2 regions of the Kribbella sp. NPDC050281 genome follow, and region 2 is predicted to be linked to the other one. Evidence: riboswitches for the same ligand, from Rfam matches in the RefSeq annotation. Region 2 holds a riboswitch; the other holds the start of a gene.
The links. A riboswitch is a leader RNA that binds a small molecule or an ion and turns the genes downstream of it on or off. The one in region 2 is predicted to bind S-adenosylmethionine.
Positions count from the first base shown of each region.

Region 1: it holds a riboswitch for S-adenosylmethionine, as region 2 does, so the genes downstream of both, thrC (threonine synthase) here and AB0I34_RS37890 (aminotransferase class V-fold PLP-dependent enzyme) in region 2, are expected to answer to the same signal.

Region 1 covers NZ_JBFAKS010000031.1:21,562-26,460, forward strand. The annotation lists gene AB0I34_RS29260 (DNA-3-methyladenine glycosylase 2 family protein) at 1-239, shown strand, start outside; gene AB0I34_RS29265 (cation:proton antiporter) at 267-1,493, shown strand; SAM riboswitch class I at 1,565-1,705, shown strand; gene thrC (threonine synthase) at 1,719-2,978, shown strand; gene AB0I34_RS29275 (ubiquitin-like small modifier protein 1) at 2,975-3,250, shown strand; gene AB0I34_RS29280 (VOC family protein) at 3,306-3,686, shown strand; gene AB0I34_RS29285 (zinc-dependent alcohol dehydrogenase family protein) at 3,700-4,725, shown strand; gene AB0I34_RS29290 (hypothetical protein) at 4,879-4,899, opposite strand, start outside.
Region 2 covers NZ_JBFAKS010000049.1:50,240-55,138, reverse strand. The annotation lists gene AB0I34_RS37900 (alkaline phosphatase D family protein) at 1-128, shown strand, start outside; gene AB0I34_RS37895 (prolyl oligopeptidase family serine peptidase) at 279-2,342, shown strand; gene AB0I34_RS37890 (aminotransferase class V-fold PLP-dependent enzyme) at 2,354-3,718, opposite strand; SAM riboswitch class IV at 3,735-3,848, opposite strand; gene AB0I34_RS37885 (hypothetical protein) at 3,919-4,707, shown strand; gene AB0I34_RS37880 (DinB family protein) at 4,713-4,899, shown strand, end outside.

The DNA of each region.
Region 1 (4,899 bases), on a different contig from region 2:
CTCACGGTGACGCCGACGCGTTCTCGTTCGCGGACTACCACGTGTCCCGCGACGTGTCGTACGCGCTGATCGGCGAGGAACTCGACGACGACGGGTGCGCCGAGCTGATCGAGCCGTACCGCGGCCACCGGTTCCGGGTGCAGCGGCTCCTCGAGATGGCCGGCATCCGCCACCCGCGCTACGGCCCACGCAAGTCCCTGCCCACGCACACCCCCGGCGCGACCCACCGCTTGAGGTAGCCGTCGCCGGGGCACTGGAGCGCCACCATGACGATCAACGGGGACGGGCTCTACCTGGTGGCGGGGCTGGCTCTCCTGCTCGGCGCAGTGCTCCCGCGTCTCCTCCGCCGGTACGCCGTCTCCGCGCCGATCGCGTTCCTCGGCGCCGGCCTCCTGCTAGGCCTGGCAGTCGGCGACCGGGAGCTCAGCCCGATCGCCGAACCCGAGGTCACCAAGCACCTGGCCGAACTGACAGTGATCGTCGCCCTGATGGGCGTAGGTCTGGCCATCGACCGCCCGATCAGCCTGCTGCAGTGGAGAGTCACCTGGCGACTGCTGTTCGTCGCGATGCCCGCAGGGGTCGCTGCACTGACCGGAGTCGGCTGGCTGCTCGGCCTCGCGCCGGCGACGGCGCTGCTCATCGCCGCCGTCCTGGCGCCCACCGACCCGGTGCTGGCGTCCGACGTCCAGGTCGGCGGGCCGACCACCGGGGAGGACGCCGAGCTCGACGAGGACGACGAAGTGCGGTTCGCGCTGACCTCGGAGGCCGGCCTGAACGACGGTCTGGCCGCTCCGCTCGTCTACCTCGCCGTATTCATCGCCACCAAGAGCTTCTCGCCGGTCGAGTGGCTGGCTTGGGACGTGGTCGGCAAGTCGGTCATCGGAGTCGCCGTCGGCTTCGGGGCGGGCTGGTTGCTGGGGAGGATGACCTTCTCGGCGCCGGCGCGGAGTTTCCGCCTGGCGGACTCTCGCGAGCCGGTGCTGGCGCTGGCCATGACCCTTGGCGTGTACGGGCTCACCGAGGTCCTGCACGGCTACGGCTTCATCGCGGTGTTCGTCGCGGCGCTCACGCTCCGGTCAGCCGAGCGTCGTCATGACTTCCACGAGGAGTTGCACGACTTCATCGGTGAGCTCGAACACATCCTGACCTGGGGAGTGCTGCTGCTCCTCGGTGTCGCGATCACCGGCGGTCTGCTCAAGCCGCTCACGCCGGCCGGCGCAGCGATCGGCGTACTGCTCGTGCTGGTGGTGCGCCCACTGGTTGCCTGGCTGTCGCTCGCGCGCACGGAGCTGGACCGGTCGGAGCGCTGGGCGACTGCGGCCTTCGGGGTCCGTGGGGTGTCGTCGATCTACTACCTGGCCGCGGTCGGCGCGCACTTCAGCTCCGAGTTGCCGTGGTTGTGGGCGACGCTCGGTTTCACCGTGGTCCTGAGCGTCGTACTGCATGGCATCGCCGCCACACCGGTCATGCGCTTTCTGGAACAGCGGAGTTAGCGCTGAGATCGGCCGTCTCGGATGGTGGGAAGTGAAGACACAATATGGACCCGATTGGGTAATCTCGGGGGAGCTCATCCAGAGGGACTGAGGGAAACGGCCCGTTGATGTCCCGGCAACCCTCCCCGTTGAGGTCCCAGTCCGGGGCCCTCGCGGCGGAACGGTGCCAAATCCGTCCCGCGCCGAGATCCGGCTCCCGGGGAAGATGAGAGGGGAACCTCACTCATGAGCCTGACCGCCACCCACACGATCCGTGAAGGTGCCTTTGGCAACGGTACGCACCTGAGCTGTCGCGCCTGCGGGGCGAAGTCGCCGCTCGGTCCGTTCTACGCCTGTATGGAATGCTTCGGTCCACTCGAGGTCGGGTACGACTACCCGGCCATCACCCGCGAGCAGATCGAGGCCGGACCCAAGAACATCTGGCGCTACCAACCGCTGCTGCCCGTCCCGGTCGACGTGGCCAGCTTCCCGAACACCGAGCCGGGCTACACCCGGCTGATCGACGCCGGCAACCTCGCCCGCGAACTCGGCCTGCGCAAGCTGTGGGTCAAGGACGACTCGGGCAACCCGACCCACTCGTTCAAGGACCGCGTGGTCGCGTCCGCCCTGAGCGCCACCCGCGAGCTCGGCCTGAAGGTCTTCGCCTGCCCCTCCACCGGCAACCTGGCCAACGCCGTCGCCGCGGCCGCCGCCCGGGCCGGCATCCGCTCGGTCGTGTTCATCCCGCACGACCTCGAGCGCCCGAAGGTGATCACCACCGCCGTGTACGGCGGCACCCTGGTCGCCGTCGAAGGCAACTACGACGACGTGAACAAGCTGGCCTCGGAGATCGCCGGCGAGGAGGAGGGCTGGGCGTTCGTCAACGTCAACGTCCGCCCGTACTACTCCGAGGGTTCCAAGACGCTGGCCTTCGAGATCGCCGAGCAGCTCGGCTGGCGGCTGCCGCAGCAGATCGTCATCCCGGTCGCCTCCGGTTCGCAGCTGACCAAGATCGACAAGGGCTTCACCGAGCTCGGCAAGCTCGGCCTCGTCGACGCCACCGACTACAAGGTGTACGGCGCGCAGGCGACCGGCTGCTCGCCCGTCGCGCAGGCGTTCCGCGACGGCCACGACGTGGTCAAGCCGGTGAAGCCGTCGACGATCGCGAAGTCGCTGGCGATCGGCAACCCGGCCGACGGACCGTACGTGCTGGACGTCGCCCGCCGTACCGGCGGCGTGATCGCGGACGTCAGCGACGAGGAAGTGGTCGAGGGCATCCAGTTGCTGGCCCGGACCGAGGGCATCTTCACCGAGACCGCGGGTGGGGTGACGGTCGCGACGCTGAAGAAGCTGATCGAGACCGGTCAGCTCGACCCCGAGGCCGAGACGGTGATCATCAACTCCGGCGACGGGCTGAAGACGCTCGACGCCGTGGCCGACCGGGTCGGCCCCAAGGTGACCATCCCCGCGTCGTACGACGCCTTCGTGAAGGCAGGCCTGCAGTGAGCGTGAGCGTACGGGTCCCGACCATCCTGCGGCCCTACACCCAGGGCGCGTCCGAGGTGTCCGCCGAGGGCGCGACACTGGTCGAGGTGCTCGACTCGCTGGACAGCTCCTACCCCGGGATCAAGGGCCGGGTGCTGGACGAGTCGGGTGAGCTGCGCCGGTTCGTGAACGTGTACGTCGACGACGACGACGTACGGTTCGCCGACGGCCTGCAGACCTCGATCAAGGATGGCGGCCAGGTCTCCATCATCCCCGCGGTCGCCGGCGGCTGATCTTCCCGGTGGTTCCGGGCGCCGTTCGTCCGGAACCACCGGTACCGTCGCCTGCATGGCGACGAAATGGACCATCGGTGGGGATGCCGCCGACCCACAGAAGCTGGCGCGATTCTGGGCGGCGGCCCTCGGCTACGTGATCGAGCCCGGCTTCGACGAGCCGGACATGGCGGGGATCATCGATCCCGACGACGTCGGGCCGGCGATCTGTTTCGGCCGCGTCCCCGAGCCCAAGACCTCGAAGAACCGGCTGCACATCGACATCCGCGTGGCGGGGCCTGGCGAGCGGGACGCCGCCTCCGCAGAGCGCATGCGCACGAAGGCGGCCGCGCTGATGGAGCTGGGCGCGACCCAGGTACGAGAGGACTTCTACGGCCCCGAACTCGGCCACATCGTGATGCTCGATCCCGAGGGCAACGAGTTCTGCGTTGGCTGACTACGATGCCGCCATGCGCGCTGTCGTCATCGAGGAGTACGGCGTACTGCCCGTCGTACAAGAGGTTCCGCGGCCCGAGCCGGCGGATGGTTCGGTCGTTCTGAAGGTCGAGGCGACCGGGTTGTGCCGGAGCGACTGGCACGGGTGGATGGGGCACGACTCGGACATCGTGTTGCCGCATGTGCCGGGGCATGAGCTCGCCGGGACGATCGCCGCGGTCGGGTCCGGCGTACAGGGGTGGCAGGTCGGGGAGCGGGTGACGACGCCGTTCATCTGTGCGTGTGGTGTGTGTGAGCAGTGCCGCGAGGGGAATCAGCAGGTCTGCCCGAATCAGCTACAGCCCGGGTTCAACTACTGGGGTTCGTTCGCCGAGTACGTCGCGGTGCCCTACGCCGAGGTGAATCTGGTCCGGCTGCCCGACGATTTGGACTTCGCGACCGCTGCCGGCCTCGGGTGCCGCTTCGCGACGTCGTTCCGCGCAATCCACCAAGTGGGCAAGGTGGTCGCCGGGGAGAACGTGGTGATCTTCGGCTGCGGCGGCGTCGGTCTGTCGGCCGTCATGATCGCGGCGGCTCTCGGTGCGCGGGTGATCGCGGTCGACACCAATCCCGATGCGTTGAAGCTCGCCCGCGAGTACGGCGCATCCGACACCCTGCAAGCGGGGTCGACCACCGTGCAGGAGATCCGGGACCTCGGTGGCGCACACGTGACCATGGATGCCCTCGGCTCCAACGACATCGTCCAGCAGGCGCTGCACGCACTGAAACCGCGTGGCCGCCACCTCCAGGTCGGCCTCCTGCCGTCCGGAGTGCAGCTGGACGTAGGCCGCCTCATCGGCCAGGAACTCCACTGGCTCGGCAGCCACGGCATGCCCGCGCACGCCTATCCCGAAATGCTCGGCTTAGTTGCCACCGGCAACCTCAAACCCGCCGACCTGATCACCCGCACCATCACCCTCAACGAAACTCCGGCCGCCCTGGCCGCCCTGTCGACCGGCACCCCCGCCGGCGTCACCGTCATCCACCCCAGCACCCGCTGATGGGCTGACCCATCAGCGGGTGGGTTGGCCCACTGCGTGCCATGGGCGAACCCACCGTCTGATTGGCCAGCCAGGCAGACGGGGGGAGGGTGGCGGCTACAAGCTCCCACTGTCTGATTGGCCAGCCAGGCAGACGGGGGGGGAGGGTGGCGGCTACAAGCGGATGAGGTAGAC
Region 2 (4,899 bases):
CGGCCAGCGGCAACCAGTTCTTCGGTCATGTCTCGATCGACCCGCGCAGCGGCGTGTTCACCGCGTCCCTGCGCAACCTGTTCGGCACCGTGCTCTGGTCCCAGGACATCAACCCGGCCCGCCACTGAGGGCCCGTCGTACCCACCTGCCTCCGGCGCCTGCGCGGGATGCCGCCCACCGGGGGCGGTGGGTACGACGCTCGCGGCACGACGATGTCGACCCGCGGCCGACGTACGGGCTTGTGCTGAGAGTCGCACTGGCCGGATAGGTTGGATCGCATGACCGCCGCTTACCCCGAGAGCCGTCGCGACGACGTCGTCGACACGCTGCACGGCCACCAGATCGCCGACCCGTACCGCTGGCTGGAGGACCCGGACTCCGCCGAGACCCAGGACTGGGTCCGCCGGCAGAACGAGTTCACCCAGGCCGAGCTGTCGACGTACCCGGAGCGGGAGTGGTTCGAGGCCACGATGTCCGCGATCCTGGCGCGGCCGCGGGCCGGCGTACCGGCGAAGAAGGCCGGCTGGTACTTCGCCGGCCGCAACGACGGCACCCAGGCGCAGGACGTCGTGTACGTCGCGGAGTCGCTCGAGGAACTGCTCGACGGCGGCCGGGTCCTGATCGACCCGAACACGCTGTCCGCCGACGGCACCGACTCGCTGGGCTCCTTCACCGTCAGCCCGGACGGCAAGTACTTCGCCTACGGCATCAACGAGAGCGGCAGCGACTGGACGACGTTCCGGCTGCTCGACATCGCCACCGGCACCGCGGTGGACGACGGTGTCACTGAGGCGAAGTTCTGTGAGGCCACCTGGCTCCCGGACAGTTCGGCGTACCTCTATCTGCACTATCCGCCGACCGGCCGGAGCGAGGGCACGGAGACGAAGTCGCTGACCGGTGGACGGCTGATGCTGCACAAGGTCGGCGATCCGCAGTCGTCGGACGAGCTGGTGCTGAGCTTCCCCGACGAGGACCGCTACTTCATCACGCCCGAGGTGTCCGAGGACGACCGCTACCTGGTCGTGCACATCACCGAGGGCACCGACCCGGCGACCCGGCTCTGGGTCTTCCCGATCACGTCGGACGGCCTCGGCGATCCGGTCAAGGTCGTGGACGAGTTCACCGACGAGATCGCGTTCGTGCGGATGTCCGGTGATCAGCTCGTGCTGCGAACCGACCGGGACGCGTCGCGTGGTCGCGTGGTGCTCTCCTCGCTGGACGGCACGTTCACCGATCTGATCCCGGAGGGCGAGGCGACCCTGCAGGCGGTCCGCGGCACGGCGGCCGGCCTGACGACCCTCACACTTGTCGACGCACAGCCGGTGCTGACGCTTTACGCGCTGGACGGCTCCGGTGCTCGCGTTGTCGACGTGCCAGGCGGGGGAGTGGTCGGTCTCAACGCGTCGCCGGAGTACGACGAGATCTTCGTCGGCCTGTCGACCACCACCGATCCCACACTCTCGTACGTCGTATCGGCCGGGTCGGGCTCTGTGCGTGCGTTGCCAGAGCTGGTCCGTGGCGGAGGTGGCTTCACTCCACCGTCGGTCACGGTCACTCGCCGGATCGCGCCGGGCCGCGACGTGCCGTACTTCCTGATCACTCGCTCCGACCTGGACTTCTCACAGCCGCGCCCAACTCTCATGTGGGGGTACGGAGGTTTCCGCATCCCGGTCCTGGCCGACTACCGGCCGGGTTGGCCGGCGTGGCTCGCGGCCGGCGGAGTGCTGGTGATCGCCAACCTGCGCGGTGGTGGTGAGTACGGCAGCGACTGGCACGACGCCGGGCGGCTCAAGAACAAGCAGAACGTGTTCGACGACTTCATCGCCGTGGCCGAGCACCTGCGCGACACCCGCGTGACCACTCCGGAGCAGCTGGCGATCCACGGCCGCAGCAACGGCGGTCTGCTCGTCGGTGCGGTGATGGCGCAGCGCCCGGACCTCTTCGCGGTCGCCCTGCCGGGCGTGGGTGTCATGGACATGTTGCGCTTCCATCTGTTCACCGTGGGAGCCGCCTGGGCCTCCGACTTCGGGCATCCGGACGACGCGTCGCAGTTCGAGGACCTGCTGGCCTACTCACCGCTCCACAGTCTGCGCGACGGTACGTCGTACCCGGCGACGCTCGTGGTCACCGGCGACCACGACGATCGCGTCGTGCCGTTGCACAGTCACAAGTTCATCGCGACGCTGCAGCATGCCCAGTCCTCGGCCGCACCGATCTTGACTCGGATCGAGGTCAACACCGGTCACGGCTTCGGCAAGCCCGCTGCAATGGTCGCGTCGGAATGGGCGGACCTACTGGCGTTCGCTGCTCACCACGTAGGTCTCGTGACTCCTGAGCAGTAGGAGGCGGGTCTTCACCAGATCCGCGGTGCCTGGAGGTCGCGCGGGTCATCAACGGGCTGACAGCCGTGGGCGGCGTCCTCGTACTCCGTCCGCGGTCCGCTCGTGGCGAGCGTCCGTACGGCGTTGACGAGACGGTCCACGTGCTCACGCGTCGTACCGAGGCCAAGGCTCGCGCGGACGGCAGTGCCGTGCTCGGGGGAGCCGGCGAGCAGGTGGCCGACCAGGGGGTGGGCGCAGAACTTGCCGTCACGCACACCGATGCCGTACTCCGCACTGAGCGCCGCCGACACGAGCTTCGAGCTCAGCCCTGCGATCGTGAAACAGACAGTGCCGACGCGGTCCGCGTCCTCAGCGAAGATCGAGTACGTCGTGACGCCGGGGAGCTGGGCGAGACCGGTGCGGAGCCGGGCCAGCAGACTGCGCTCGTGCTGCTCGATGGCGTCGCGATGCTTGGTGATCGCGGCACACGCGGAGGCCAGTGCGATCGCACCGATGACGTTGGGGGAGCCGCCCTCATGGCGAGCCGGGCCGGTAGCCCAGACCACGGTGTCGCCCGTGACTGCGGTCGTGGCGCCGCCGCCGTACAGGTAGGGGGCGGCGGCGTCGAACCAGTCCACGCGACCGATGAGCGCACCAGCGCCGTACGGGGCGTAGAGCTTGTGGCCGGACAGTGCGACCCAGTCGACATCCAGCTTCTCGATGTCAACGGCGCGGTGGGGCGCGAGCTGGGCGGCGTCCAGGCAGACCCTCGCCCCGTGGGCCTTGGCTACTGCGGTGATCTCGGCGATCGGGAAGATCTCACCCGTGACGTTCGATGCACCCGTGACCACGACCAGCCGGGGGCCTTCGGGCGCGGCCCGGAGCGCGTCCGCGACGTTCGTCACGGCCTCGGTCGGGGAGCTCGGCGCGGCAAGGCGGACGGTCCGCTCGGCCGGCCAGGGGAGGAGCGCGGCGTGGTGCTCGGACTCGAAAACGATGACGGTCGCGTCCGCCGGCACCACATGTGCGAGCAGGTTCAGCGCGTCGGTGGTCTGCCGGGTGAAGATCACCTGGTCGTCCGCACGGGCGCCGACGAAGGCGTGCACCTCGGCGCGGGCCTGCTCGTACCACTGCGTGGTGATGCGGGAGGCGTAACCGTTGCCGCGATGCACCGACGCGTACGACGGCAGTGCGGCCTCGACACTGGCGCGGACCGACTCCAGACACGGCGCGCTGGCCCCGTGGTCGAAGTTCGCGTAGTCCGTCACTCGGCCGTCGGCCAGCGGGACCAGGAGGTCCGAGCCGACGGTGGCCGGGACGCTGCCGGTGGCGAGCCGGGCGACGGTCGGCCGCGGGGTCGCCGTACTGGCAGGCTCGAGGATGGAGAGGATCGACATGGTGCTGCTCCCAGGAAGTCCGCGCTTGCCGAACGGGGTATCCGCACGGCCCGGTCTTCACCCGGGGCACCCCACCGCGGAGGAGGGTTGCCGGCCAGCAAGCCGGGGCTTGACGCTGGCACTCATGACCTGCCGAGAACGGTAACGAACGGGCCTCGATCCACGCCAGCCCGATCTCGTGATGTGAGATCGTCGCACGCATGTTGAGACGCCGGTCCGGACCGCAACCATTCGCGCGGCTGGTGCGTCCGACCGGGCGGGAGGTGGTGGGGATGTGGTGGAAGAAGGCCAGCTGTCCGGTCCGGAGCGTGGAGCAGCTCTGGATCGAGGAGAATCTCGACTGGTTCGTCGCCGAGTTCGGTGACGAGCTCCTGCGCCGGCCGGTGGTGGTTCCCGAGGAGTCGTGGTTCCCGGCCGGGTACAGCGGCTCGGAGGACGACGTACGGGCGGTGTTCCGGACGTTGTGCGATCACGTGGAGGTGCCGGTGGACCGAGTCCGGCTGGACCTCGAGCCGGATGAGCCCGATGAGCTTGTCGCGAATCTGGGGTTGAACTCCGAGTCGTCCGGGGCGGCAGCGCACTGGCGTCAGCGCGACGGCGTCACCGTGGTGACGGTGGACATGAAGCAGGCGCAGCGGCCGGTGGCTCTGGTCGCGACCATGGTCCACGAGCTCGGCCACGAGCGGCTTCTCGGCGAGGACCGGATCGATCCGGACCGGCGCGACGGCGAACCGCTGACCGACCTGTTCACGGTCTTCGTCGGCTTCGGGATCTTCAGCGCGAACGCGTCCTTCGAGTTCTACCGGACCCATACGCACTACCGAACCTCCAAGCTCGGCTACCTGACCGAGGCGATGTACGGGTACGCACTCGCGCGCTACGCCTGGCTGCGCGGCGAGTCCGAGCCGGCCTGGGCGGAGCGGCTCGACACCAATCCGCGCGAATGGATGAAGCAGGGGCTGCGCTACCTGGAGGCTGGTGTTGGATAGGGGCCATGACGACGGAGTGGACAGCGCCTGACGTAGACCGGCCCGACGGCTCGCTGACCGCGCCGGAGCGCGAGCTCCTGCAGGGGTATCTGACCTTCTACCGCACCACGCTGCTGCTCAAGTGCGCCGGTCTGACCGCGGAGCAGTTGGCCGAGCGCCCGTCGCCGCCATCGAATCTCTCGCTGCTCGGGC